DNA from 2 places in the Microbacterium sp. MDV22-iso44 genome. Region 2 is predicted to be linked to the other one. Evidence: predicted binding sites of a transcription regulator. Region 2 holds the regulator's gene; the other holds the start of a gene.
The links. Region 2 encodes HrcA, which represses chaperone genes, less so after heat shock. Its sites were predicted from a motif close to TTNGCACTCGNNNNNNNCGAGTGCNAA; they were not measured.

Region 1 (4,062 bases), on a different contig from region 2:
TCATGCGGCCGCTGATGACGTCGAGTGGGTAGTGCGCAGCCATCACGACGCGGTTGTTGCCGGCCTCGGCCGTGCGGGCGAGGATCTGCGGCGCGAGCTGGGGCAGCATCTCGGCGAGCGCCGTGCCCTGCCAGTACGCCTGCGACGTGTGGCCCGACGGGAAGGAGCCGCTCGTGGAACCCCACGCGTCGCCGCCTTCCTTGTCGCGGTAGACGAGGTCCTTCGTCTTGTCGAGACGGATGTACGGCCGGTCGTAGTCGAAGTAGTTCTTGGGCGGGTTCGTCGACGAGGTCGAGCCGAGCTTGCCGCCCTCCTTGTTGAGCAGCCAGGTCACCTTGGGCAGTTCGCCGTCGGCGATGGCCTCGGCGTAGATCGCGCCGAGCTTCTTCCCGAACGCGTCGCCCATGCTGACGGACATGTCCTGGTACTGGTCGACGATGGCCCGCTGGACCTGCGCCTTCGAGGCCGTCCGGTTGATCTCGCTCGTCAGCTCGTCGTTGTAGTCCATGACGGCCGCATTGCCGCCTGGGCCGCGGTCGGTGCGGAGGTTCTGGAAGACATCCATCATCCGGACCGACCAGTTGTCGGCGCTGGGAGCGCTCGAATCGCCCGTCGAGGCGGTCGCGTCCGACGAGTAGGTCGCCGTCTTCTGCGCCTCGGTGAATCCGTCCGCCGCGAAGGCGGGGACGGCTGCCAGAGTGCACGCGACGAGGATGCCGAGGCCCCCGATCGCGCCGCGAGTCCGGCTGCCTGCTCGTCTTGTCTGTTTCTTCACGCTCACGGGCGCGCCTCACTTCCATCGGTTGCGGGAGTCGTCGCAGACTATCGATGACACGCGGGTTTGTCAGGACATAGCGACAACACAGTTCATGAGAATGCTCTCCTGAGCGTGCGAACGGCACGTGACGGCGCGGTGAAGCCGAGGCGACCATCGGCGCTCGGCGCGTCTGCCCGCGGCGATACAGTTGACGCCATGACCGATCGACGCCTCGCCATCGCCGCGTGGGAGAGCCTCTTCCGCGCGCAGCACGAGGTCATGGCCGAGATCTCCCGGGACTTCGACGACGATCAGCTGTCCGGTGCCGAGTACGACGTCCTGCTGACGGTGACGCGCTGCGATGAGCACACCGCACGCCTGCGCGACGTGACCGCCAACATGCTCATCAGCCAGCCCAGCGTCTCGCGGCTGGTCGACCGGATGGTGGCACGCGGGCTCGTCTCCAAGCAGCCCGACCCGCAGGACGGCCGCGGCGCGATCCTCCGCGCGACCGACAAGGGCGCGACGATGTTCCGTCGGCTGGCGACGGTCCACGGTCGGACGATCGCCGAACGGATGTCGGTCCTCACCGACGACGAACTCGCACAGCTCGAGAAGCTGACCGCGCGCCTTCGCGGCGTGTGACACATGCGAATCGCCCCGCATCCGAGACGGGATGCGGGGCGATTCGCGTCAGTGCGAGGATGCCGCGGTGATCACTGGTCGATCGGCTGCGGATCGCTCTCGCGGGCGGAGATGGTCGGGGCCGAACCGTCGGCGACCACCTCGACCTTGCGTGGCTTGGCCTTCTCGCTCACCGGGATGGTGACGGTGAGCACACCGTTGCTGTAGGTCGCCGTGATGGCGTCGGTGTCGATGCCCTGGCCGAGGTTCAGCTGGCGCAGGAAGCTCGCGGTCTCACGCTCGCGCGTGATCCACTTCACCCCGTCGGCCGCCCCCACGGTGCGCTCGGCGCGGATGGTGAGCAGCTGGCCGTCCACGTCGATGTCGACCGAGCCCGGGTCGATGCCCGGCAGGTCGGCGTTCAGGACGTAGTGGTCGCCGTCGCGGAACAGGTCCATCGGCATCCGTCGCGGGCCGCGGCGCGTGTCGAAGAGGGTCGACGCCAGGCGGTCGATGTCACGGAACGGGTCGTAGGTTGCCATGATTCTCTCCTTCGGTGATGTGGTCTTAAAGTTGAGCCCCTGCGGCTCAAGTACGTTCAGATTAGCACTCTGACCCACCGAGTGCCAACGGTTCTCGCACGGCGAACGCCCACGTCGGAGACGGCCTTAGGCTGGCGACATGAGCGCCCACGAGACCGCCCCCGAGCCCGCCGACCCGTTCCTCTGGTTGGAGGAGATCGACGGACCCGAGGCCCGCGCCTGGGCAGCCGAACGGACCGCCGAGACCGAGGCGGCCTTCTCGGGCGACACCCGCACCGCGCTCGAGCACCGCCTGACAGGCATCCTTCAGGACCCCGATCGACTCGTCGTCCCGAGCCGCCACGGCGATCTCATGTACGACCTGTGGCGGGATGCCGCGAACCCCCGCGGCCTGTGGCGACGGACATCCCGCGCCGCCTTCGCAGCGGGCGAACCGACCTGGGAGGTGCTGCTCGACGTCGACGCGCTCGGCCGCGAGGAAGGCGTGGCGTGGGCGTTCGCGGGCGCGGCTCACGGACCTGCGGGCAGCGGGCGGGCGCTCGTGCGGCTGAGCCCCGACGGCGGCGACGCCACCGTCGTGCGCGAGTTCGACCTCGACGCACGTCGTTTCGTCGACGACACCCCGTTCGCCCTCGACGCCGAGAAGACGATGATCGCGTGGGTCGACCGCGACACCCTGCTCGTCGCCACCGCACTGCACGGCGGCGGCGTGACCGACTCGGGGTATCCGATCAGCGCCCGCGCCTGGCGACGGGGCGAGTCGCTCGCGGACGCGCCGCCCATCGTGACGGGTGTCGCCTCGGACGTCGGCGTGTTCGCGCACGTCGACCGCACCGGCGGTACGGCGACGCCGATCGTGGTCATCGCGCACGACTTCTTCCACTCCGAATCGTGGGTCTGGGACGGCGGCGAGCCGCGTCTGATCGCCGTGCCGCAGGACGCGAACGTCGATGTTCACGGCGACCTCGTCACCGTGCGGACCACGACCCCGTGGCGCATCGGCGAGACGACGCATCCGTCGGGCACCCTCCTCATCGGTCCACTCGAGACCGTCACGGAGGGCGACGGGTCGGACCTGCGCGTCGCCTTCGCCCCGAGCGACACGGCGGTGCTCGAAACGTGGACGTGGACCCGCACGCGCCTGGTCCTCACGATCCTCGACCGCGTGCAGAGCCGGCTCGTGTCGCTCGATCCCGAGACGCTGACCGGAGTCGACATCGACCTGGGCCTCGGCGACGCCGATCTCTTCAGCGCGAGCGTCGCCACCGTCGACGACGACGAGGACGACGAGCTGTGGGTGGTCGCTCGCGGCTTCCTCACTCCCCCGACGCTCCTGGTGATCGCCCCCGGCGCCGAGCCCCGCGTCGTCGACCGCAGCCGCCCCACCTTCGACGCGTCCGGACTCGTCGCGGAGCAGCACTGGGCGACGTCGGCCGACGGCACGCGCGTGCCCTACTTCGAGGTCGGTCCGCGGGAGCGCTCCGGCACTCTCCCCGTCCTCATGAACGGCTACGGCGGGTTTGAGCACGCGCTCACCCCGGAGTATCCGACGATCGTCGGCCCCGCCTGGCTCGAGGAGGGACGCGTGTACGTCGTCGCGAACATCCGCGGCGGCGGGGAGTTCGGACCCGAGTGGCACCTGGCCGCCCTGCGCGAGAACCGCCACCGCGCATACGAGGACTTCGCCGCCGTCTCGCGCGACCTCGTCGCACGCGGCGTCTCGACCCCCGACCGCATCGCCTGCCACGGCCGCAGCAACGGCGGCCTGCTCGTCGGCAACATGCTGACCCAGTACCCCGACGACTTCGGGGCGATCGTCTGCGGCGTGCCCCTCCTCGACATGAGGCGGTACACGCGACTGTCGGCCGGTGCCAGTTGGATCGCGGAGTACGGCGACCCCGACGACCCGGCCGAGTGGGAGTTCGTGAAGACCTTCTCGCCGTATCACCTCATCGAGCCCGGGCGGCGGTACCCGGCATCCCTCATCTATGCGGCCGCGAGCGACGACCGGGTCGGCCCCGTGCAGGCGCGCAAGATGGCGGCACGGTTGGCAGACGAGACGGATGCCGAGGTGCACTACCTCGAGCCCATCGAGGGCGGTCACTCCGGAGCGATCGACGCGGCCTCGACCGCCGCACT
Region 2 (4,062 bases):
GCGCGATCCGCAAGGACGTCCTCGCCAAGTGCTACGGCGGTGACATCAGTCGTAAGCGCAAGCTGCTCGAGAAGCAGAAAGAGGGCAAGAAGCGCATGAAGATGGTCGGCCGCGTCGAGGTCCCCCAGGAGGCGTTCATCGCCGCCCTCTCGGGCGATGTCGAGGGCAAGGACAAGAAGTAGGCTGACACGATGCGCCGCGGGAGTTTCCAGGCAGGAACCGTCGACTACGCCGCCGTCGGGGCCACGCAGGCCCCCGACCTCATGGGCTATCCGCCGAAGGGCACGACCCCGGCGGAGGCGTCGTGGCGTCTCGGCAGCGGCGAGAGCCGCTTCGTCACCTCGACCGAGCAGCTCCTCGGGTGGGGTGCCCAGCGAGGTGCGGGATTGCGCGTCGAAGATGTGCGCCCGGCATCCGGACCCATGTACTCGGGTGTCGGGTTCGACGCCGACGGCAACGCCGTCCAGCCGAGCAGGCTGGACGATGAGCAGCGCTTCGATGCGGACGGCACGCCGTTCGTCGGCGCCGGCACGACCGCGCACGTCCACGGCCGGGTCGGTGGGATGAGGGCGGATGCCGAGCTCCGCGTCATCTCGCTGATCGACGAGCCGCGGCGGGTCGGGTTCTCGCTCGGCACCGTCGGCGGCTCGGTCGTCAGCGGCGAGGAGTCGTTCCTGCTCGAGTGGCGGGACGACGACGAGGTGTGGTTCACGGTCCGCGCCTTCGACAAGCCGACCGGCGTGCTCTACCGCCTGTGGCGTCCCCTCGTGAAGCGTCGTCGTCGTGCGCTGTTCCAGGGGTACCTGCAGGCGATGTCGCCCATGTACGCCACCGGTTCCTGATGGGCTCTGCTCTTCCCCTCGGCGATCCCGCACCCGCCGACGGCGCGCTGCCGCACGACGTGCCGGTGGATCCCGACGTCGACTTCGGCGTGTACCTGCACGTGCCGTTCTGCCGGGTCCGCTGCGGATACTGCGACTTCAACACGTACACCGCGACCGAGCTGCGCGGTGCACGCCAGGACGCCTACGCCGACGAGGTGCTCCACGAGATCGCGCTGTCCCGTGAGGTCCTCGCGGCACAGGGACCCCTGCGTCCGGCTCGCACCGTGTTCTTCGGGGGTGGCACCCCCACGCTCCTTCCGCCGGGCGACCTCGCGCGCATGCTCGACGGCATCCGGGGAACCTTCGGTCTCGCGGACGGCGCCGAGGTCACGGTCGAGGCGAACCCCGACACGCTGACCGATGAGGTCGCGCAGACCCTTGCCGCTGCCGGCGTCACACGGTTCTCGATCGGGATGCAGTCGTCCGTGCCGCACGTCCTCGCGGCACTCGACCGCACGCACGACCCCGCGAACATCGCGACGGCCGTCGCGGCGGCGCGGAAGGCCGGGCTCGCGGTCAGCCTCGATCTCATCTACGGCGCGCCCGGGGAGTCGCTCGAGGACTGGCGCACCTCGCTCGAGACGGCGATCGCGCTCGCACCTGATCACATCTCGGCGTACGCGCTCATCGTGGAGGACGGAACGAAGCTCGAGCGTCAGATCCGCCGCGGCGAGGTACCCGCCCCCGACGACGACCTGCAGGCCGACATGTACGAGCTCGCCGACGAGCTGCTCGCGGCAGCCGGCTACGGCTGGTACGAGGTCTCGAACTGGTCGACGACTCCCGCCCAGCGCTCCCGCCACAACCTGTCGTACTGGCGGGGTCAGGACTGGTGGGGCTACGGCCCCGGTGCCCACAGCCACGTCGGCGGGCTGCGCTGGTGGAACGTCAAGCACCCCGCCGCGTACGCGCAGCGCCTGGCGCTGGGGGAGTCCCCGGCGGCGGGACGGGAGCGACCGGATGCCGAGGCCCGCCGCCTCGAGGTCATCCTGCTGCGCTCGCGCATCGTGGACGGCGTCGCGGTCGACGAGGCGACCGTCGCGGGGCGGCGGAACGTGGCATCCCTCATCGCCGACGGACTCGTCGACGGCGCCTCGGCCGTGCGGGGACGCATCGTGCTGACGCGTCGCGGACGGCTGCTGGCCGACGCCGTCGTCCGCGCACTCACCGAGTGATCCGAGCAGATCGCTTCTCGCGCGGTAGAATTGGCACTCCCAGAACGAGAGTGCCAGCGGAGGAGGGGTGATGGTCTCGGAACGCGGTCTTCAGGTGTTGCGTGCGATCGTCCAGGACTACGTCGACACGCGCGAGCCGGTCGGCAGTAAAGCGATCGTCGACCGTCACCAGTTCGGCGTCTCCGCGGCAACCATCCGCAACGACATGGCGCTCCTCGAAGACGAAGAGCTGATCACCGCGCCCCACACGTCGTCGGGCCGTGTACCCACCGACAAGGGGTACCGCGTCTTCGTCGACCACCTCGCCGACGTCCGCCCCCTCACCTCTGCGCAGCGCTCCGCGATCGGCGCCTTCCTCGAGGACACCGGTGACCTCGACGACCTGCTCGTCCGGACCGTCCGCTCCCTGACGCGTCTGACCGGTCAGGTCGCGATCGTGCAGTATCCGTCCTTCGCGCGGGCGAACGTCTCGCACGTCGAGGTCGTGCACCTCGGCGGGCCGCGGATCGTCATCATCGTCGTGACCGACACCGGCCGAGTGTCGCAGCGCGTCGTGCTCCTGTCGTCCGAGCCGTCAGCCGACGAGGCCGCGCAGCTCAAGCTCGCGATGGCGTCGCTGCTCACGGGCAAGAGTGTCCGAGACGGCGCGGCGGCGATCGCGCGCATCCTCGAGGACGAGACCCCGGTCCCGCGCGAGGAGAACCGCCGCGTCGTGCTGCGCGCGATCGGCGAGGAGCTCGACGAGTTCCGCCAGGACCGCATGGTCATGGCGGGGTCCGCGACCCTCGCCCGCCGGGAATCCGACTTCCGCGGCAGCATCTACCCGCTCCTCGAGGCGATCGAGGAGCAGGTGACGCTGCTGCGGCTCATGGGGGAGATGGTCGCCGACGACCGCGGGCTGGCGACCAGCATCGGGCGCGAGAACGAGCCGTTCGGGCTGTCCGAGGCATCCATCGTCGCGAGCGACTACGACGCCGGCGGGTCCCACGCCCGCGTCGGCGTGCTGGGTCCCACACGCATGGACTACCCCACGAATCTCGCGGCGGTCCGCGCCGTCGCGCACTATCTGACGCGGTTGCTCGAAGAAGACGAGACGTCGCGCTGAACGAATCGGCCCGCGGGCCGGAGAGGTGATTGTGGCTGACCACTACGAGGTCCTGGGTGTCGCGCGCGACGCGAGCCCTGAGGAGATCAAGAAGGCTTACCGGCGTCTGGCGCGCCAGCTGCACCCGGACGTGAACCCGGGGGAGGATGCCTCCGAGCAGTTCAAGCTCGTGACGCACGCCTACGACGTGTTGAGCGACCCCGACCAGCGCCAGCGTTACGACACGGGCGGCGACGGAGGCGGCTTCGGCGGAGCCGGTGCAGGTGCCGGCTTCGGCGGTTTCAGCGACATCTTCGAGAGCTTCTTCGGCGGTGGCGGCGGAACCCGCGCCGGCCGTCCGCGGTCACGCCGCGAGCGGGGCCAGGATGCGCTCGTACGCGTCGACCTCGACCTCGGCGACGTCGTCTTCGGCGTCCACCGCGACATCGAGGTCGACACCGCGGTCCTCTGCGAGACCTGCCAGGGCTCGTGCTGCCAGCCGGGCACCCAGCCGGTCACCTGCGACATCTGCCACGGATCGGGCCAGATCCAGCGGACGGTCCGGAGCCTCCTCGGCAACGTCGTCACCTCGCAGCCCTGCACCACGTGCCAGGGCTACGGCACGACCATCCCGTACCCCTGCTCCACCTGTCAGGGCCAGGGCCGCGTGCGTGCACGTCGCACCGTGTCGATCGACATCCCGGCCGGCGTCGAGACCGGTCTTCGACTCCAGCTCCCCGGGTCCGGCGAGGTCGGTCCCGCCGGCGGCCCGAACGGCGACCTGTACCTCGAGGTCACCGTCGCCCCGCACGACGTCTTCAGCCGCGACGGCGACGACCTACTCGCGACCCTCGAGGTCTCGATGGTCGATGCCATCCTGGGAACGAGTGTGACCATCGAGTCTCTCGACGGATCCGTC

Region 1: the regulator HrcA is predicted to act here: its motif matches at 1,985-2,011, upstream of AC4NN1_RS09120 (Hsp20/alpha crystallin family protein).

Annotation. Positions count from the first base shown of each region.
Region 1 is NZ_JBZVWS010000002.1:481,894-485,955, forward strand. Features, by position in the region: gene AC4NN1_RS09110 (acid phosphatase) at 1-781, opposite strand, end outside; gene AC4NN1_RS09115 (MarR family winged helix-turn-helix transcriptional regulator) at 974-1,402, shown strand; gene AC4NN1_RS09120 (Hsp20/alpha crystallin family protein) at 1,474-1,923, opposite strand; gene AC4NN1_RS09125 (prolyl oligopeptidase family serine peptidase) at 2,063-4,062, shown strand, end outside.
Region 2 is NZ_JBZVWS010000001.1:236,225-240,286, forward strand. Features, by position in the region: gene lepA (translation elongation factor 4) at 1-182, shown strand, start outside; gene AC4NN1_RS01140 (DUF1990 domain-containing protein) at 192-842, shown strand; gene hemW (radical SAM family heme chaperone HemW) at 842-2,059, shown strand; gene hrcA (heat-inducible transcriptional repressor HrcA) at 2,130-3,164, shown strand; gene dnaJ (molecular chaperone DnaJ) at 3,196-4,062, shown strand, end outside.